DNA from 3 places in the Pseudomonas sp. P9_31 genome. Region 2 is predicted to be linked to each of the others. Evidence: predicted binding sites of a transcription regulator. Region 2 holds the regulator's gene; each other region holds the start of a gene.

Region 1 (7,069 bases), 1.2 Mb from region 2:
GCAGCGACGCACGGTCTTTGCTCAAGCGCGGTGCGATGCGGATGACGATCTGCTTGTAGCCGATCGCCAAGTGGCTTTGCAGCGCCTGGCAAAGGTTGGCGATCTTGCGCGAACGCTCGTCGAGCACAATCGTCTGATGCAGAAAATGCCGCTCCAGGTGCTTGCAGACGTAATACACCTCGGGCCGCAGCAGTTCGAGCAATTGCAGGCGATTGTCACTGGGTGTGAGCAGTTGATTGAGTTCGCTCAAGCCTTGGTACAACTGGCGGGCGGTTTCGCCGATGTTGGCTTTGGGCAGGTTGGCGATCCAGCGCTTGAGGTCGCGAGGCGTGGCTTCGCAGAAAGACAGGCGCGACTGCGTCGGGATCGGTGCGCGTAGCAGCAGGGCAGGATTGGTGTCATTCATGCCGTAGACAAACTCCGACCAGGAAATGGGCAACGAATGACTTTGACTGTAGCAGCTAAGAGCGCTGGAGGAGGGGGCGCAGCAGGAGGAAATGCCCGACCCCACGAAAGATGTTCGTGGGATCGGATCGAGGGGTCAGGCGGTTGGCAAGCCGATGCCCTGGCCCATCTGCACGGGCGAAAGAGCGCCCAGCCCTTCAGCCCATTTCACTTGATCCGGCCCGAACAGCACGACCGCCGTGGAGCCGAGCTTGAAGCGACCCAGTTCCGCACCTTTCTCCAGATGGATTGGCGCACGGGCCGCTTCGTCGTAACGGAAGGTTTTCAGCTCGCGTTTTGGCGGCGTGACCAGCCCGGCCCAGACGGTTTCGATCGACGCCACAATCATCGCGCCCACCAGCACCACGGCCATCGGCCCACGTTCGGTGTCGAAAATGCACGCCACACGCTCGTTGCGAGCGAACAGTTCCGGTACGTTCTCAGCGGTGGTCTGGTTGACCGAGAAGATGCGGCCTGGAATGTAGACCATCTCGCGCAGGGTGCCGGCCAGCGGCATATGCACGCGGTGGTAATCCTTGGGCGACAGGTAAATGGTGGCGAAATCACCGCCCATGAATGGCGCAGCGTTGGCCGCGTCACCCCCCAGCAGTTCCAGCACGCTGAAACTGTGGCCCTTGGCCTGGAAGACACGACCGTGTTCGATCGGGCCGAGCTGGCTGACGGCGCCGTCGGCGGGGCTGAGGATCGCGCCCGGGGTTGGGTCCAGCGGGCGAGCGCCATCTTTCAAGGCGCGGGTGAAGAACGCATTGAAGTGCTCGTAAGCCGTCAGGTCCTCGACCAGCGCCTGGGACATGTCCACCTGATAACGCTTGGCGAACCAGGCGGTAAAGGCGTTCTTGAACCAGCGCACGCGGCATTCGGCAATGCAGCCGGCCAGTCGCGAGAGCAAGTGGTGGGGCAGCAGGTATTGGCTGAGGATAAACAAACGCTTATTCATTAACTGTCCTTAAAAACCTTAAATCTCTACGGGCGTGTCGGGATGGTTGCCCCATTCGCCCCAGGAACCGGCGTAGCCTTTGACTCGCGGATAACCGAGCGCCTTGGCCACCAGATAAGTGAAGCCAGAGCGATGGTGAGTCTGGCAGTGGGTAATGACTTCTTTGTCTTTGGTGATACCGAGCTGTTCCAGGATTTTCGGCATGTCGGTGCGGATGCGCAGGTTGCGCGCCTGATCCATGCCGGCGGTCCATTCGAAATTGACCGCGCCGGGAATGTGCCCGCCTTTGGCTGCCAGTACTTTTTCGCCGGAGTATTCCAGTGGTCCGCGCGCGTCCCAGATCGCCAGATCGGCGGCACCGAGACGACTTTGCAGGTATTCGCGGGTGGCGGTGGGTTCGTCGTGCAGGGTCAGGGTGACCGGGCCGCCGACCACAGGCGGGATCTGGATCGACATGGGCAAGCCTTCTGCCAGCCAGGCCGGCAGACCGCCGTCGATATAGTGATAGTTGCTGTGGCCGATGACATCCAGCAGCCAGATAAAGCGCCCGGCCCAACCGCCGCCTTCGTCGTCATAGACGACGTAGACCGCATCGGGGTTGTGCCCCAGTTCGCCGAACAATGCTTCAAGAGCGGCTTGGGTCGGTAGCAGGCCTGGCGCAGGCGCCTGGCCAAGTTGAGTGCGCTTTGGATCGACAAAGCGTGCGCCGGGGATATGCCCTGCGGCATAGCGTGCGCTGCTGGTCAGGTCCACCAGAATCAGTTCGCGGGCGTCGAGACGCGGGAGCAGGTCGCCCGGTTCGATCACCAGCGCCAAGCCAGAGAAGTCAGACATGTGAGGTCTCCAGAGCACAAAGGGGAGGATTGTAGCGCAGCGTCATGAGGGCCTGTTATCAGTTATTTCGGCACAGGAAACAACGGATGGCCAGGCTCTGTGGCGAGGGGGCTTGCCCCCGTACGGCTGCGAAGCAGTCGCGAATCCGGTGCATGCGGTGTGCCTGGCAGAACGAGGTTGCAGGTTTCAGGACTGCTTCGCAGCCCAACGGGGGCAAGCCCCCTCGCCACAGGTCTTGGCCTTCACTTAACTGACCGGCTAGCGGTGGCTAAAACTGTGCAGGGCCTTTTCGATGCACTGCGCGGTTTTGCCGAAAGCTTGCACGGTGATTTCCGAGAACGGCCCACCGCCCTGATCCGCCACCACGATCATGATCACCCGGCCGTTGTTGACCAGTGAGCGCAGCAGCAAGTGTTCGCCACCGAATTGTTTACGCAGGCTGGCCGGCAACAGGGCCGAGAATTGTGCATTGTTGGCCGGCGTCAGGCGCACCTGGGCCTGTTGCGCGAGCAGGCGTTGCAGTACGGTGCTCTGGCTGACTATCAGGTTCAGACCGGCGACTTCCTTTGGCAGACCGGCGGTCTGCTGCACACGCAGATTAGCGTGTGTGCGATCGGCCATCAGGATCATCACCCGCCGCATGCCGCACGCCACCAGAGCGTCTCGGGCAGATGTGGTCAAGTGCATGGCATTGGTAAAGCGGCTTGGCTCCACCAGCAATTCGGCACATTGCTTACGCCACTTCGCCAGGTCCTCGGCAGTCGGCGCCGCTGCTGGCAGCAAACCGGCGTGCACGCGATTCGTGCCCCACGGCCAGATCAGCGCGACGGCCGGGTGCCAGAGGTCCGGCATGGCGTGATGGCGGGCGCTGTTGGCGGCTTGCTGGTGCAATTGTTGCTGCACTTCATCCATCGGCATTTGCAGGTAAAGACTGGTGAGGTACTGCCAACGCTCACAGTGGGGACTGTCCCAGGCCTGTTGAGCCGACAACGCCAGCCCGTTGGCCAGCAGCACGGTATTGGCTGGCTGATTGAGCCAGCGGCGCAGCGTCGGGTCGTCGTCGAGGCGGTTCTGTTGGCGCAGCGGGTGATCGTTGTCGCGAGCGATGCGCAGGACTTTCACCAGTTCACGTTGCTCGCTGCGCAGCAGTCGATAACCCTGCTGGACCCAGATCGGCAAACGCCAGGTGTCCACCAGCGCCAGACAGATTTCCAGCAGGCGCACGCCGAACAATTGCTGTTCGACTTTGCGTGCCGACTCGCCTTTATGGATGACCCGCAATTCCCACTCTTCAAGCAACTGCGGATGGGTCAACGCCATGGGCCACAGCGGCGAAAGAAACAGCAGGCTGCCCCAATGGATGTCCTGCCACAACCGCGCCAGGCGACTGGCAAAAAAACCGTTGGCCTGTTGGGTGGCGTGCTGGCTGATCAGCTGAAGCTGGCGCAGGGCGATGGGGATCTGCGAGTGGGGTTCGGCGGGCAGGCGCTCGAGCAATTCTTCGGTGCGTTTCAAGCCGAGGCGATTGATCGCCACCTCAAGGTTCTCGGCAGGCTCGGTCAAGCTGCCATGGGTGTGGCGATTGGCTTCGCGAATCACGCTCAAGACCAGGGCCGGGCTGTCCTGCATCAGTTCGGCGATGTCGCGCAGTGAGCTGCGGTTATCGCGGATGGCTTTGCAGACGCGGTCGTGGCTGGCTTGCGGAACCGGCAGGCGCACGCCATCGAGAAGCTTGACCCAGCCTTCGAGTGTGGTCGGTTTTGGTGTTGGGACGTTCGTTTCGTTAGCCATGTCTGGACGCGATCATCGTCTGCATTACCTATGCCCGGTGCGGGTCAAATTGGCTTTTCGCCTGAACTGGCTATAGTCTGGCGCAGTTTTGCCGATAAGTAGAAGAAGAGATTTTTTAACTTCCGAATATGACCTTGAACCCGACTCAGTAAGTGCTCTCCTACCTATGGCTAAAATTATCGGCATCATTGTCGTATTCGCGAGCGTGCTCGGCGGATACGTGCTTTCCCACGGCAAGATTGCCGCCCTCATCCAGCCTTTCGAGGTGATGATTATCGGTGGCGCAGCCCTTGGCGCATTCCTGCAGGCCAACCCCGGTCATATGACGATGCACGTGCTCAAGAAGTCCTTGGGCATGTTCAGTTCGCGTTTCAACCACACCTTCTACCTGGAAGTGCTGGGGCTGATTTACGAGATCCTCAACAAGAGCCGTCGCGAAGGCATGATGGCGATCGAAGGTGACATCGAAGATGCCGCCGCGAGCCCGATCTTCGCCAAGTACCCGGCAGTGCTCAAAGACGAGCGCATGACCGCGTTCATTTGCGATTACCTGCGCATCATGTCCTCCGGCAACATGGCTCCCCATGAGCTCGAAGGCCTGTTCGACATGGAACTCTACAGCCTCAAGGAAGACCTCGAGCACCCGTCCCACGCGGTGAATGGCATCGCCGACGCCATGCCCGGTTTCGGTATCGTCGCGGCGGTATTGGGGATCGTGGTGACCATGGCGTCCCTGGGCGAAGGCGACCAGAAATCCATCGGTCTGCACGTGGGTGCGGCACTGGTCGGTACCTTCTTCGGTATTCTCGCGGCCTACGGTTTCTTTGGTCCGCTGGCCAACTCCCTGGCTCACGATGCCAAGGAAGAACTGAACATCTACGAAGCCATCAAGGCTTCGCTGGTGGCTTCGGCTTCCGGGATGCCGCCGTCGCTGGCGGTGGAGTTCGGTCGCAAGGTTCTGTACCCGGCGCACCGTCCTAGCTTCGCTGAGCTGGAACAAGCGGTTCGCGGTCGCTAAGTCATGGAAAATAACCAGCCGATAATCATCAAGCGCGTCAAGCGCATCGCCGGCGGGCATCACGGGGGCGCCTGGAAAATCGCCTTCGCGGACTTCGCGACGGCGATGATGGCGTTCTTCCTGGTGTTGTGGCTGCTGTCCACCGCGACGCCTGAACAGAAGATTGCCATCGCCGGTTACTTCAAGGACCCGGTCGGGTTTTCCGAAAGCGGCACGCCGTACATCATCGACTTGGGCGGCACGCCGACCCTGGCGCCGGAGAACACTCTCAACCCCGAGGTGAAATCTCAGCCGCAGCCAGACAAGGTGACCATCGACGCCGAGCAGGTTGAAGGCATGGCCGAGCAGGTCGAGAAGGAACGTCTCGAACTGTTGCTGCAAGAACTGCAGAACAAGGTCGAAGAGAACCCGCAACTGAAGAAATTCAAGGACCAGATTCTGTTCGAAATCACGCCGGACGGTTTACGCATCCAGATCGTGGACGCCGAAAACCGCCCGATGTTCGACTCCGGCAGTGCCCGTCTGAAACCGTACTTCGAAGACATCCTGCTGGCCATGGCCGACACCATCAAAGCGGTGCCGAACAAGATCAGCATCAGCGGCCACACCGATGCCAAGCCGTACTCGGGCACCGGCGACTTCGGTAACTGGGAGCTCTCGGCCAACCGCGCCAACGCAGCTCGTCGCGCGTTGGTCGCCGGCAGCTATCCGGACGCTCAGGTAGCGCGCGTCGTGGGTTATGCCTCGTCGGCGCTGTTCGACCGGGAGAACCCGTTCAACCCGGTCAACCGTCGGATCGACATCATCGTGCTGACCAAGAAAGCCCAGCGTGCCATCGAAGGTTCGCAAGGTGCGGAACCGGCGCCAGCGCCGACGCAGGGGCAGGGCGGGCCGGGCGAAGTGCCCGCGCCGCCAGCCGATCCGAACGCATTGCCGGCGGATAAAGAACCGCTGCCGGCCCATGAGCTTCGTGAGCGTTTGAATCTGTTTGATGCTCCTGCGCCAAAGTCGGGTGAGCCGGCCAAACCTGCTGTACCGCCCAAGCAATAACCTGCAAAAAAGCCACGATAGTCGTGGCTTTTTTGTTTCTGGCTGCGTCAGTGCAGCGTCGCAATGACTCAACTCACTGCAAGTTTGTTTTCGGAATCATGGAAGACCGGTAATGGAAAGACTCAAGTCCTATTTTCAGCGACATGGCAACGCACCCTTCAAGTTTGGTGAAGGCCGGGTCAGTGGCTACATCTCGGCGACGCTCGGGCTATTGAGCCTGCTGGCGGTATTCTGCTTTCTCTTTCCCGAATGGCTGACCACCGCCGAACTGCGCAAGGTGTACGACGAGCAGTTTGCGCGCACCACGCTGTTGCTCGGGTTGGTGCTGTCCTTCTGCCTCGGCACCCTGAATATCCTGCTCAACACGCGCAAGCGCCTGGGGATCACCGGACTTGTTGCCTCGGGGCTGGCGGTGTTTCTTGGCGGCACCAATGTGCAGGTCAGCTCTATAGGGCAGACACCGTATTCGCTGGGGCTGGACTGGTTCGTACTGGCCCTGCTGGTGTCGGCCATCGTCTTTATCCCTCTGGAAAAACTCTATTCCAAGGACCCCGAGCAAAACATTCTGCGTCCGCACTGGCGAACTGACCTGACCTACTTTTTCGTCAGTCATATGCTGGTGCAGTTCATCCTGATTTTCATCACCGCCTCGTCGAGCTATATAGCCGGTTGGGCGGTGTCGACGAACTTGCAGGCTAGCGTACAAAGCCTGCCGATCGTTGTGCAGTTTTTACTGGCGGTGCTGGTGGCCGACCTCGGTCAATACTGGCTGCATCGGTTGTATCACGTGGTGCCGTGGTTATGGCGCATCCATGCCGTGCATCACTCAAGCACGCACATGGATTGGCTCGCCGGTTCGCGTGTTCATTTCATCGAGATTCTGCTGACTCGCACCGGCGTGCTGGTGCCTTTGATGCTGCTGGGCTTCGCGCCCCAGGCGTTGAACGCCTATGTGATTCTGGTCGGCGTACAGG
Region 2 (7,069 bases):
TGAGGCCCAGACGGACCAGACGGTTACGCACCAGTACCAACTCGCCGACCATGTTCATGATCTCGTCGAGACGCGCGGTATCGACCCGCACGGTGGTCTCGGCTTCGCTGGCCGGTTTTTCCGGTGGCGGCGCGGCCGGGGCACGAGCAGCCGGTGTCGCGGCAGCAGCAGGCTTTGGCGCTTCGGCTTTTGGCTCGGGCGCTTTGGCGACAGGTGCAGGCGCAGCAGCCTTGGCCACGGGTGCAGCGACCGAGGCAGTCGCCCCGACAGCGGCGCCCACTTCAGTGAACTTGCCTTTACCGTGCAATTCGTCGAGCAGCGATTCGAATTCGTGATCGGAGATCAGATCGCCGCCGGCGGCTTTAGCGGTTGGCGCAGCCGGGGTCGGGACCGAAGCGATCGCCGATTCCAGCGCATCGACCGCAAAGGTGCCTTTGCCGTGCAACTGGTCGAGCAGTGCTTCGAACTCGTCATCGGTGATGTCGGAGCTATCGCCTGCCGCTTTCGGGGCTGCCGGTGCGGCGGGCGCCGCGGCCACTGCATCAGCGGCGAACTGGCCTTTGCCGTGCAGTTGATCGAGCAACGACTCGAATTCGGCATCGGTGATTTCGTCACTGGCCGCCGCATCGCTGGTCGGCGCCGGTACTGGAACAGCGGCGGGTGCCTCGGCCTGAGCCTTGACGGCATTCAGCGAGTCCAGCAACTGTTCGAATTCGTTATCGGTGATGTCACCGGATTCACTTTCGGCGGCAGGCTCTTGCACCGCCTCAGCGACAGGTGCCACTTCATCACCGGTTTGCGGCTCGGCCAGACGGGCCAGAGCGGCCAGCAATTCAGGCGTGGCAGCCGTGATCGGGCTGCGTTCGCGGACTTCGCTGAACATGCTGTTCACCGCGTCCAGCGCTTCGAGAACCACGTCCATCAATTCCGAGTCGACGCGACGCTCACCCTTGCGCAGGATGTCGAACACGTTCTCGGCGATGTGACAGCACTCCACCAGCTCGTTGAGCTGGAGGAAGCCGGCGCCCCCTTTTACAGTGTGAAAACCGCGAAAAATTGCATTGAGCAAGTCCGCATCATCCGGTCGGCTTTCAAGCTCGACCAGCTGTTCGGACAGTTGCTCTAGAATCTCGCCGGCCTCAACCAGGAAATCCTGAAGGATCTCTTCATCGGCGCCGAAGCTCATTAAGGGGGTGCTCCTAACAGGTCTAAAAACCTAAAAAACCTAAAATTCTAAAATTCTAAAATCCCAGGCTGGATAGCAAATCGTCCACATCGTCCTGACCGGACACAACGTCTTCTCTTTTATCGGCATGAATCTGCGGACCTTCACCCTGAGAGAGATGTTTTTGCGGATCTTTTTCAGCCAGCATCGCTTCACGGTCATGTTCGATACCCGCAAAGCGGTCGACGTGACTGGCCATGAGCACGAGCTTGAGCAGGTTGCTTTCAACTTCGGTGACCAATTGGGTCACGCGTTTGATCACCTGACCGGTGAGGTCCTGGTAATCCTGAGCCAGCAGAATGTCGTTGAGGTTGCTCGACACAACGCGATTGTCTTCGCTGCTGCGTGTCAGGAAACCGTCGACCCGCCGGGCCAGTTCGCGGAACTCTTCAGCCCCGACCTCGCGACGCATGAACCGCCCCCAATCCGTGCTCAGCGCCTGAGCTTCGTCGCTCAGGCTGTTGATCAGTGGCGTGGCGTTTTCCACCAGATCCATGGTGCGGTTGGCCGCGGCCTCGGTCAGCTTGACCACATAACCCAGACGCTCGGTGGCATCCGTGATCTGAGACACTTCCTCGGCTTGCGGCATGTGCGGGTCAATCTGGAAATTGACGATCGCGCTATGCAGCTCGCGGGTGAGCTTGCCCACTTCCTGATACAGGCCACGGTCACGGGTCTGGTTGAGCTCATGGATCAGTTGAACAGCGTCGCCGAACCTGCCTTTTTCAAGGCTTTCGACCAGTTCGACCGCGTGTTTTTTCAGGGTCGACTCAAAATCGCCCTGTGAAGATTCGATATGCTCCATAGCTCCCCCGTGGCGCAGTTTCTCAACCGATGCGTTCGAAAATCTTCTCGATTTTTTCTTTCAACGCCTGGGCCGTGAAGGGTTTGACCACATAGCCGTTAACACCGGCCTGGGCCGCTTCGATGATCTGCTCGCGCTTGGCTTCAGCGGTCACCATCAGCACCGGCAGGTGCTTGAGCCTTTCATCGGCGCGCACCGCACGAAGCAGATCGATGCCGGTCATACCGGGCATGTTCCAGTCGGTAACCAGAAAATCGAAGTTACCGCTTTGCAGCATCGGCAACCCGGTCAGCCCGTCATCGGCCTCGGCGGTGTTGGTGAACCCAAGGTCACGCAACAGGTTTTTTATGATCCGCCGCATCGTTGAGAAGTCATCAACGATGAGGATTTTCATGTTCTTGTCCAATTCGACCTCCAAGCAGTCTTAAACGCGCCCAGCACCTGGACACGCCATTTCAATCAATCCGGCAAAGCACTCAATGACTGTCTGGAGCACAACAGATCGAGACCTGCGCAGTTCAACACCACACAGGCTCCATTCGCAGTGTCCCCACACTGCCTTCAGCGCGCTCGCCACTCCCCCAAACGCCCCCGCAAACGGGCCGCGCACTGGCTGTGTAACTGGCTGACCCGCGATTCGCTGACCCCCAGGACCTCACCGATTTCCTTGAGATTCAACTCTTCGTCGTAGTACAGCGCCAACACCAGTCGCTCACGCTCCGGCAAATTGGCAATCGCGTCCGCCAGCGCCGCCTGGAAGCGTTCATCTTCCAGATCGCGTGACGGCTCGAGATGAGCACTCGCGCCATCCTCATGCAGCCCTTCGTGTTCGCCGTCCTGCAACAGATCGTCGAAACTGAATAACCGGCTGCCCAGGGTGTCGTTCAAAATCCCGTAATAATCGTCGAGACTCAATTGGAGTTCGGCCGCAACCTCGTGATCTTTAGCATCACGGCCGGTTTTAGCTTCAATCGAGCGAATCGCGTCGCTGACCATGCGGGTATTGCGGTGAACCGAACGTGGCGCCCAGTCCCCCTTGCGCACTTCATCAAGCATTGCGCCGCGGATTCGTATGCCCGCGTACGTCTCGAAACTCGCGCCTTTGCTGGCGTCGTATTTGGTCGATACTTCAAGCAGGCCGATCATCCCGGCCTGGATCAGGTCTTCAACCTGGACACTGGCCGGCAAACGGGCCAGCAAGTGATAGGCAATGCGTTTGACCAGTGGCGCGTAACGCTCGATCAGTTCGTACTGCGCGTCACGCGCCGACTTCTTGTAAAGGTTGTAACCGCTGGCTGTCATAGCACGGGTCCTGCCGTTTGTTGCACGAGGCGCTCGACGAAAAACTCCAGGTGCCCACGCGGGTTGGCCGGCAGCGGCCAGGTATCGACCTTCTGCGCAATGGCCTTGAACGCCAGGGCGCACTTGGAACGCGGAAAGGCTTCATAGACGGCACGCTGCTTCTGCACGGCCTTGCGCACGCTTTCGTCGTAAGGCACCGCACCGACGTATTGCAACGCGACGTCGAGGAAACGATCCGTGACCTTGGTCAACTTGGCGAACAGGTTGCGGCCTTCCTGCGGGCTCTGCGCCATGTTGGCCAGGACGCGGAACCGATTCATGCCGTAGTCGCGGTTAAGCAGTTTGATCAGCGCGTAGGCGTCGGTGATCGAGGTCGGTTCGTCGCACACCACCAGCAAGACTTCTTGCGCTGCGCGCACGAAGCTGACCACCGAGTCACCAATGCCCGCAGCGGTGTCGATCACCAATACGTCGAGGTTGTCGCCGATGTCGCTGAAGGCCTGGATCAGGCCGGCGTGCTGGGCCGGGCTCAGATGAACCATGCTCTGGGTGCCGGACGCGGCCGGGACGATGCGGATACCGCCAGGCCCCTGCAACAGCACGTCGCGCAGTTCACAGCGGCCTTCGATCACGTCGGCCAGGGTGCGTTTGGGTGTCAGCCCCAACAGGACGTCGACGTTCGCCAGCCCCAGATCGGCATCCAGCAGCATGACGCGCCGGCCGAGCTCAGCTAGAGCCAGGGACAAGTTCACTGACACGTTAGTCTTCCCGACGCCACCTTTGCCGCCGGTCACCGCGATCACCTGTACGGGATGCATGCTGCCCATGTTATTTCTTTACCTTGTCTTACTTAGACGGAGGCCACATTACTGGCTGCGCGTTCACCATTGGAACAATGCATGGCAGACCATCGATGTAGGTACAAAAACTGTTCATTAATACCTCAGCCAACCCGCTTGGTCGGGCTGTGGTAAATATCAGCGAACATGTCAGCCATGGCTTCTTCGCTGGGTTCTTCCTGCATTTGCACGCTAACGGCGCGGCTGACCAACTGATGACGACGCGGCAGATGCAAATCATCCGGAATCCGCGGGCCATCGGTCAGGTAAGCCACCGGCAACTCATGGCTGATGGCCAGGCTCAACACCTCGCCCAGGCTTGCCGTTTCATCCAGTTTAGTCAGGATGCAGCCGGCGAGGCCGCAGCGTTTGTAACTGTGATAAGCGGCGGTTAGAACCTGTTTCTGGCTGGTGGTTGCCAGGACGAGATAATTTTTTGATTTGATGCCCCGTCCGGCCAGGCTTTCGAGTTGCATGCGCAGTGCCGGGTCGCTGGCTTGAAGGCCGGCGGTATCGATCAGCACCACGCGTTTGCGCAGCAAGGGTTCCAGCGCCTGCACCAGGGATTGGCCCGGATCGACGTGGGTGACCGACACATTGAGGATGCGACCAAGGGTCTTGAGCTGTTCCTGAGCACCGATGCGATAGCTGTCCATGCTCACCAGTGCGATGTTCTGCGCGCCGTACTTGAGCACGTAACGGGCCGCGAGCTTGGCCAGCGTGGTGGTCTTGCCCATGCCGGCCGGGCCGACCATGGCAATCACACCGCCTTCTTCCAGTGGCTCGACTTCCGGGGTGGCGATCATCCTCGCCAGGTGCGCGAGCAACATGCGCCAGGCCTGGCGTGGTTCTTCAATGTCGGTAATCAGCGCCAGCAGATCCCGCGACAACGGGCCGGACAGGCCGATGCGTTGCAGGCGACGCCAGAGGTTGGCCTGGGCCGGACGGCTGCCTTGCAGCTGATTCCAGGCCAGCGAACCGAGTTGCACTTCCATCAGTTCACGCAGGCTATTGAGTTCGAAACGCATCGAATCGAACGCACGCGGGTCCACGCCGGTCGCCGCGGCAGGTGCGGGCGCAGGGCGCCGAGGCTCGGCCAGCGTCGGTTCGATCAGCGGCTCGGCGGCGGTCAACGGCAAACCGGCGAACAACTGGCGGTTGGTGGTCTTGTCGCTCTCGCCATCGCTACGCAGGCTCAGTTCGGCCTGGGCGGTGACGATCCGCGACTGGGTCTTGCGCAGCTCATCCTCGAGTTCCATGTTCGGAACACGCGGGGCCAGCGCCGACAATTTGTAATCCAGGGCAGCCGTCAGCTCGACACCGCCAGCGATCCGGCGGTTGCCAATGATGGCGGCATCGGCGCCCAGCTCATCACGAACCAGTTTCATGGCCTGACGCATATCGGCGGCGAAAAAACGCTTAACTTGCATAAACCACTACCTCAGCCGTTGGGCCCTACTGTCGCAACGATGGTCACTTGCTTGTTGTCAGGAATTTCCTGGTAAGCCAACACATGCAAACCCGGGACTGCCAGTCGGCCAAATCGCGAGAGCATCGCGCGAACCGGGCCGGCTACCAGCAGAATCACCGGTTGACCTTGCATTTCCTGACGCTGCGCCGCGTCGATCAACGAGCGTTGCAGTTTCTCTGCCATGCTTGGCTCCAGCAGAACACCCTCTTCCGAGCCTTGTCCTGCCTTCTGAAGACTATTGAGCAATATTTGTTCCAACCTTGGCTCCAAGGTGATCACAGGCAGCTCGGACTCAGTGCCTACAATGCTTTGCACGATTGCACGGGATACGCCGACGCGCACCGCCGCCACCAAAGCGGCAGTATCTTGACTCTTGGCGGCGTTGTTCGCGATGGCTTCGGCGATGCTGCGAATGTCCCGTACCGGCACCTGTTCGGCCAGCAACGCCTGCAAGACTTTGAGCAGTTGCGACAGCGAAACCACCCCCGGCACCAGCTCTTCGGCCAGCTTCGGTGAGCTTTTGGCCAGCAATTGCATGAGTTGCTGGACTTCTTCGTGGCCGATCAGCTCGCTGGAGTGCTTGTACAGAATCTGGTTCAAGTGGGTCGCCACTACCGTACTGGCATCGACCACGGTGTAACCGAGCGATTGCGCCTGGGCACGCTGGCTGATTTCGATCCAGACCGCTTCCAGACCAAAAGCCGGATCTTTGGCGGTGATGCCGTTGAGCGTACCGTAGACCTGCCCCGGGTTGATCGCCAGCTCGCGGTCCGGGTAAATCTCGGCCTCGGCCAGGATCACGCCCATCAGGGTCAGGCGATAGGCGCTAGGCGCCAGGTCGAGGTTGTCACGGATATGCACTGTCGGCATCAGGAAGCCCAGGTCCTGTGAGAGCTTTTTACGCACCCCCTTGATCCGTGCCAGCAACTGCCCCCCCTGGTTGCGATCCACCAGCGGAATCAGACGGTAACCGACTTCCAGGCCAATCATGTCGATCGGCGTCACGTCGTCCCAGCCAAGCTCCTTGGTTTCCTGAGCACGGGCCGGCGATGGCAGCAGTTCCTGCTGACGCTTGACCTCTTGCAGAGCCTGGACCTTGACCGCGTTCTGTTTCTTCCAGAACAAGTAAGCGCCACCGCCCGCCAGGGCCGCCATGGACAGAAAGGAGACGTGCGGCATGCCAGGCACCAGGCCCATCACCGCCATCAAGCCAGCAGCTACCGCCAAGGCTTTTGGCGAGGCGAACATCTGACGATTGATCTGCTTGCCCATGTCTTCCGAACCGGAAGCACGGGTCACCATGATCGCGGCAGCGGTCGACAACAGCAGTGATGGCAATTGCGCCACCAAACCGTCACCGATGGTCAACAGCGCATAAACCTTGCCGGCATCGCCAAAGCTCATGCCGTGCTGGAAGATACCGACCG
Region 3 (7,069 bases), 2.1 Mb from region 2:
AGAAAAAACCATCCGCCAAGCAGCCAGCGTGGGCGTACAACTTTCCGGCCTCAGCCGGTTGTACGCCGGCGAGGAGAAGAAACAAGGCTGGTTATTGGGTTACTCGTCGCTGACCGCTTATGAAATCGAAGCGGCCACGCTGCGCCTGGCCAATGCACTGAAAACCCGGTAGGGCATTTTGGGAGGGCTCGCGCGATTCCCGTCACAGCTGACCAAACCTGGCTGGAAACGGCGTGCGAACGGCTGACCTTGTCGCTGAGGTCAGCCCATCGACTGCTCAAAGTGGCGCGCACCCTGGCCGACCTTGAGCAAGTCGATGGCATTACCCGCGAGCACTTGGCCGAGGCACTGCAATACCGGCCGAGCACAAATTAGCAGGCATCACCCCTTGGTGAGATCAACCAATGGCGTCTGCCGCACCTCTGTCTCCCGCCCACCCTGAATCTCGCTCACACGCTTCAACGCCTTATCCACAGCCGCCTTATCCGCCAACAAGCTGTAGCTGATCCCGAACTGCTTCTGTTCCTTCGGCCCAATTGTCGGCACCAGGTTCAATGGCCGCTGATACCGGCGGTTGTAAGAAAAACTCGTCCCCGGCTCCAGTCCCGTGACATAGCCCTGCCCCTGGGTATCGGTGTTTTTCCACAGGGAGAACACGGGCAGTGTTTGAGTATTGAAGCCGACCGAAACCCCCAGGCTGCCGGCCTTGTTATGCAGCACGGTTAATGTATCGCCCTTGGCATCGGCATATGGCACCACGTTATAGACCGTTTCGTCGTAGTCCTTGGTCGGTGCGCGGTAGGTTTGCCAGTCGGGCAGATCGCCCTTGGCCTTGTCGTTGAATGGCGACACCTGTTTCACCGGCGCGGCGAAGCGAGCGCCCTGCTCCAGGAATGGGGTACTGAAGTTGCTGTGATACAGCGCCTGGTATTCCTTCGGATAGTCGCCGTTGTTGGTCAGGGTGTCGTTGAGGGCGAACGCTACGCTGCCGGGTTCGGTGACCAGTTCGGTCGCGACGGAGAAGTCGACCTTCTTGAACGCCTGTTCTTTCAGCTCGCCGCGCAGAGTGATGGCGTACGGCGGTTTTTCATCGATGTGCAGGGTGACTTTGTTCGCAGGGATGTTGGCGGCGCGACCGTGCAGGGTCAGCAGTTCGCCGTTGTCGATGCCAGGGTGACCGACCCATTCGTAGCCACAGCGGGTGACCAGTTCGTTGAAGCCTTCCAGCCAGCCCAGGCCACCACGGCCGTTGAGTTCGATGAAGGATGGATTGACCACCTCCTTGACCGGCGAATCCCAGCCCATGCGCACATCGCCGACGGAGGCCTGCAGGACGTTCATGCCGCGAGTCGGTACTACTGAAAGTTTCATCGTGCCGTTATCGATGTCGACGATGCTGACGCCTTCCTGCCGACCGCCGTGCAAGGTGCGCAGGGTGACGCTGAAGGGTTTGTCGGTTTTTACGCCGAGTTGCTGGCTGGTGATCTGCCAGTTCTGGGCGGCTTTGTCGGTGTCGAGCAAAACATAATCCCAGGCCATGGCTTGGGAGGCAGCGGACAGTGCGCTGAGGGCAACGAAGAGTTTGAGCGGGGTCATGGCAGCAGCCTTTCTTGGAGTTGTGCCAATTTTATAGACTTGAAGAAACGTTTCAGCAAGCATAAAAATCGAGACACTGGTGCTAAATTCCAAGGAAGACAACTAAAGAGGAATTGATCCACATATTTGGCAAATCGGAAAATGAGTCGATGCCATCGCGAGCAGGCTCGCTCCCACATTGGATCGGAGGTGAACACGGGATTTGTGAACACCCGAGATCAACTGTGGGAGCGAGCCTGCTCGCGATGGCGATTTCGGCAGTGACTCAGCGAAACCGGTCAACCTCATGCCGCAGATCCGCCGCAAGCTTCTCCAGCTCTTTGGCGGTCACCGCCAGGTTCGACACCACTTCGCGCTGTTCACTGTTCGCCAAAGCGATGCTTTGCAGATTGCTGCTGAGCAAGGTCGCGGTGCTGCTTTGTTCCTGGGTCGCTGTGGTGATCGCAGCGAACTGCTGACCGGCCGAGCGGCTTTGTTCATCGATCCGCGCCAGGGCCGAAGCGACGTTGGCGTTGCGCGACAGGCCTTCCTGCATCAGTACGTTGCCCTGTTCCATGGTGCTGATGGCATTGCCGGTTTCCTGCTGGATGCTTTGAATCATCCCGGAAATTTCGTCAGTGGCCTGGCGGGTGCGTGAGGCCAGGTTGCGCACCTCATCGGCCACCACCGCAAACCCACGGCCCTGCTCACCGGCGCGGGCGGCTTCGATGGCGGCGTTGAGCGCCAGCAGGTTGGTTTGTTCGGCGATCGCGGTAATCACCCCGACAATGCCGCCGATTTCCTGAGAACGCTGACCCAAGGTATTGATCACCGTCGCGGTGCTGTTCAGTGCACCGGCGATTTGCTCCAGGGATGAGGAAGCTTCGTCCATCGACGTACGACCGATCTGGGTTTGCTGTGCGTTTTCCTGCGCCAGACGCTGGGTGTTGCCCATGTTGTCGGCGATGTTCAACGAGGTGGCGCTGAATTCTTCCACGGCGCCGGCCATGCTGGTGATTTCGCCGGACTGCTGCTCCATCCCTTCGTAGGCACCACCTGATAAGCCGGACAACGCCTGAGCACGGCTGTTGACCTCTTCCGAGGCCTTGCGGATATGCTCGACCATGGCCGACAGTGCCTGGCTCATCTGGTTGAAGGCACGGGCCAACTGACCGATCTCGTCATTGCTCGACACGTTCAGGCGCACACTCAAATCACCGGCGCCCAAGGCTTCGGCCTGACGCACCAGATCACTCAGCGGCGCCAGTTTGCTGCGCAACAACCAGACTGCCGCTCCGACCGCCAGCAACATCGCCAGCAGACTGCCGATGGCCAATTGAATACCGACGCTCCACGTCACGGCGCGGATTTCGGTTTTCGGCATACTCGCCACCACCGACCAGGGCCCGCCCTCGAACGGCACCGCAACGCTGTAGAAGTCTTGCGACGTGTCGCTCCAGAAATCACCCTTGCCCGGCGTCTTGGTCAGACCAACGATGTTTGGGACCGCCTGATCCGGCGCTTGCACACCGGCGATCGGCACCAGCCATTTGTTCTGCTCATCAAGCAGCGCCAGGGAGCCAGTCTGGCCGATGCGGAAGCGTTTGAGGTTTTCGAACTGGGCCTTCTGTGCGTCGGTGTAATCGAATCCTACGAACAGCACGGCAATCACCTTACCGCCGCTGTCGCGTACGGGGGTGTACTGAGTCATGTAGGAGCGTTCAAAGAGCAAGGCGCGACCCACATAGCTCTGCCCGGCTATCAAACGTGCATAGGCCGGGTGAGCGTGATCCAGCAGCGTGCCGATGGCCCGGGTGCCGTCCTGTTTGCTCAAGGACGTGCTGACCCGAATGAAGTCTTCGCCTTTGCGCACGAACAGCGTGGCGACGCCGGCGGTCATCTGCTTGAACTCATCGACTTCCGCGAAGTTGTTATTCAGCACTTCACTGCCCAGGTGCAGGCCCGGGGCCTGCACACCCGCCACAGTCACCGGCTCATCCGGATGAACACTCAAACCGGCGCTGAAGCGCTTCTCGAACAGGCCGCTGAGGCGCTGGGTACTTTCACGCAACGTGCCGTGGAAAGTGCTCAGCTGATCGGCCAGCAGCCGTGCCTCGCTGGCCAGGTGCTCTTCGCGGGTGGCGAGGTTGGCAGCGTCCAGCGAACGCAGGGCAAACACGGTACTGCCGCTGATGACAATTGCCAGTATCACGGCAAGCGCAAGACCCAGCTGTGAAGCGATCCGAGCACGAGGTTGAGACATGACAGCTCCTGACCCAGTGGCCGGATCACTCTGATCCCATCGCACACTCGGCAAAATTTCTGATAGTGGGAATAACGTGGACCCTGCACGAAGGTTCCATGAGCAGATTTTCGGCGGCAGAGCTGAATACTTGAGTGATTAACCGGGATATGGCTCAAGGCCGCCATTGCGGCGACTCCATCGATTCAGCCCAAGCGTTCGACATCCGGTAATTCCATGGCTCGGACTTCCCCTTGCAGGAAGTCGCTGAGCCGGCGCAAACGTTCACCTCCCGGACGGGTTTTCGGCCAGACCAGGTAATAATGCTCACCACTGGCAACGGCCGTCGGCCACGGCAAACTCAGACGTCCTTGCGCAACGTCCTCCGCCACCATCAGCAAATCCCCCATGGACACGCCGTAACCTCGGGCGGCAGCAATCATGCCCAGCTCCAGCGTGTCGAATACCTGCCCGCCCTTGAGCGAAACCTGATCGGTCAGGCCCATGCGTTCCAGCCAGTTGCGCCAGTCACGGCGGTCCGGCGTCGGGTGCAGCAGCTCGGTGCTGGCCAGGCGCGCAACGTCCCACGGTTGATCCTTCAGAAGATTCGGCGCCCCCACCGGAATCAGCTCTTCGGGGAACAGCAAAGTCGTCTCCCAGTCCGGTGGAAAATGCCCGTTACTGAGGATGACCGCGCAATCGAAGGGTTCGTGGTTGAAGTCCACCGTATCGACATCCATCCAGGCGCTGGTCAATTGCACCTCGTTCCCCGGTCGCAGGTGCCGAAATCGACTGAGCCGCGCCAGCAGCCAGCGCATGGTCAGGGTCGACGGGGCCTTCATGCGCAGGATGTCGTCCTCGGCGCGCAAGGTATTGCAGGCCCGTTCAAGGGCGGTGAAGCCTTCGCGAATGCCGGGCAGGATCAACCGCGCCGATTCGGTCAGTTGCAGGTTGCGCCCGCTGCGATGAAACAGCCGACAGGAAAAATGCTCTTCGAGCGTACGAATGTGCCGACTGACCGCACTTTGCGTGATCGACAATTCTTCGGCGGCACGGGTAAACGAGCTATGCCGCGCCGCCGCTTCGAATGCTCGAAGGGCATACAAGGGAGGAAGACGACGGGACATTGGGAAAGCTCCTATAGCGCAGTTGCCTCAACTTATCAGAAAGCCCCGAGCATGAGTTTTAATCATGCTACCCATCCTTTTTATCCCTTTGTGCAAACCCCGCAGAGCGCCGAGAATCGACGCTTCCTGTTCTCTCTGACAATCGAGCGTGATGATCATGCAGCATCCAGCGCGTATTGAGCTCTGGGCCATCCTGCGGCTGGCGGGGCCGTTGATTGCCTCGCAGTTGGCGCACATGTTGATGGTCCTCACCGACACTTTGATGATGGCGCGCCTGAGCCCCGAGGCGCTCGCCGGCGGTGGTCTGGGCGCGGCGACGTATTCGTTCGTGTCGATTTTCTGCATCGGCGTGATCGCCGCCGTCGGCACCCTGGTGGCGATTCGTCAGGGCGCGGGCGACATCATTGGCGCGGCGCGGCTGACCCAGGCCGGGTTGTGGCTGGCATGGTTGATGGCGCTGGTGGCGGGTTTGCTGCTGTGGAACCTGAAACCGGTGTTGCTGCTGTTCGGTCAGACCGAAACCAACGTCCAGGCTGCCGGCCAGTTTCTGTTGATCCTGCCGTTCGCCCTGCCCGGCTACCTGAGCTTCATGGCGCTGCGCGGCTTCACCAGTGCCATCGGTCGGGCGACACCGGTGATGGTCATCAGCCTCGCCGGCACCGTGGCCAACTTCCTGCTCAACTATGCATTGATCACCGGCATGTTCGGTCTGCCGAAAATGGGTCTGATGGGCATCGGTCTGGTCACAGCGATCGTGGCCAACTTCATGGCGCTGGCGCTCGCGCTGCACATTCGTCGGCATCCGGCCTATGACGCGTATCCATTGCGCCAGGGTCTGTCGCGGCCCAATCGTCAGTACTTGAAGGAATTGTGGCGCCTGGGCCTGCCGATTGGCGGCACTTATGCGGTGGAAGTCGGCCTGTTTGCCTTCGCCGCGCTGTGCATGGGCACCATGGGCAGTACGCAACTGGCAGCGCACCAGATCGCCCTGCAAATCGTCTCGGTGGCGTTCATGGTGCCGGCAGGGCTTTCCTATGCGATCACCATGCGCATAGGCCAGCATTACGGTGCCGGGCAATTGCGAGATGCGCGGCTGGCCGGCCGCGTCGGGATCGCCTTTGGAGCCGCGTCGATGCTGGGGTTTGCGATGGTCTTCTGGCTGCTGCCGAATCAGTTGATCGGCTTGTTCCTGGACCACAACGACCCGGCGTTCCGCGAAGTCATCAATCTGGCCGTGAGCCTGCTGGCGGTGGCGGCGTGGTTCGAGCTGTTCGACGGCACGCAAACCATCGCCATGGGCTGCATTCGCGGGCTCAAGGATGCCAAGACCACGTTCCTGGTGGGTTTGGGTTGCTACTGGCTGATCGGTGCACCGGCCGCCTGGTGGATGGCCTTCCATTTGAACTGGGGGCCAACGGGGGTCTGGTGGGGGTTGGCGCTGGGGCTGGCGTGTGCGGCGGTGAGTCTGACGCTGGCGTTTGAGTGGAAGATGACGCGGATGATTCGGTCCGAGCCGGGGTCACAGCAATTCGAGACAGTTCAGGCGGAGTGAGATCCCCTGTGGGAGCGAGCTTACTCGCGATGAGGCCAGGTCAGTCAAAATCCATGTCGACTGATACTCCGCTATCGCGAGCAAGCTCGCTCCCACAGGTTTTGTGCCAACTGAAAAGTAGTGGTCAGCTCACGATTTCCAGCACCGGCTGCTGACTGCTGCCAAAGGCCAGATACTCCACCAACTCGGCCAACGGCAACGGCTTGCTGATCAGATACCCCTGCACCTGATCGCAACCAAACCCGCGCAACAAATCCAGCTGCTCCGGCGTTTCCACACCTTCGGCGACCACTTCGAGGTTGAGGTTGTGCGCCAGGTTGATCATCGCGTGCACCAGTTTGCGATTCTCTTCCCGCTCTTCCATGCCACCGACAAAGCTCTTGTCGACCTTTAACAACGCAATCGGCAGGCTGTTGAGGTGCACGAACGAAGAGAACCCTGTGCCGAAATCGTCCAGCGAGAAGCGCACGCCGAGGCGCCCGAGAGCGTCCATGGTCTGCTTGACCAGATCGCTGCGGCGCATCACGGCGGTTTCGGTCAGTTCAAATTCCAGCCATTGCGCCTCGACGCCAC

The links. The regulator FliA, encoded in region 2, starts transcription of late flagellar genes. The targets are predictions, from matches to a motif close to CTAAAGTTTNNNNNNNNNNNGCCGNTAA.
Region 1: a site for FliA is predicted at 4,098-4,125, ahead of motA (flagellar motor stator protein MotA). Genes of this name have one in related genera too.
Region 3: a site for FliA is predicted at 3,946-3,973, ahead of QMK51_RS01120 (methyl-accepting chemotaxis protein). Genes of this name have one in related genera too.

What each region holds. Positions count from the first base shown of each region.
Region 1 covers NZ_CP125375.1:5,697,506-5,704,574, reverse strand. Annotated here, with positions in the region: gene QMK51_RS25795 (molecular chaperone) at 1-406, opposite strand, end outside; gene asd (archaetidylserine decarboxylase) at 542-1,402, opposite strand; gene QMK51_RS25785 (rhodanese-like domain-containing protein) at 1,421-2,236, opposite strand; gene QMK51_RS25780 (HDOD domain-containing protein) at 2,495-4,027, opposite strand; gene motA (flagellar motor stator protein MotA) at 4,194-5,045, shown strand; gene motB (flagellar motor protein MotB) at 5,049-6,095, shown strand; gene QMK51_RS25765 (sterol desaturase family protein) at 6,208-7,069, shown strand, end outside.
Region 2 covers NZ_CP125375.1:4,533,762-4,540,830, forward strand. Annotated here, with positions in the region: gene QMK51_RS20350 (chemotaxis protein CheA) at 1-1,186, opposite strand, end outside; gene QMK51_RS20355 (protein phosphatase CheZ) at 1,242-2,030, opposite strand; gene QMK51_RS20360 (chemotaxis response regulator CheY) at 2,053-2,424, opposite strand; gene fliA (RNA polymerase sigma factor FliA) at 2,592-3,332, opposite strand; gene fleN (flagellar synthesis regulator FleN) at 3,329-4,159, opposite strand; gene flhF (flagellar biosynthesis protein FlhF) at 4,276-5,601, opposite strand; gene flhA (flagellar biosynthesis protein FlhA) at 5,613-7,069, opposite strand, start outside.
Region 3 covers NZ_CP125375.1:259,836-266,904, reverse strand. Annotated here, with positions in the region: gene QMK51_RS01135 (PLP-dependent aminotransferase family protein) at 1-172, shown strand, start outside; partial or broken gene QMK51_RS01130 (magnesium chelatase) at 205-375, shown strand; gene QMK51_RS01125 (aldose 1-epimerase family protein) at 382-1,596, opposite strand; gene QMK51_RS01120 (methyl-accepting chemotaxis protein) at 1,862-3,838, opposite strand; gene QMK51_RS01115 (LysR substrate-binding domain-containing protein) at 4,024-4,944, opposite strand; gene QMK51_RS01110 (NorM family multidrug efflux MATE transporter) at 5,102-6,496, shown strand; gene QMK51_RS01105 (putative bifunctional diguanylate cyclase/phosphodiesterase) at 6,621-7,069, opposite strand, start outside.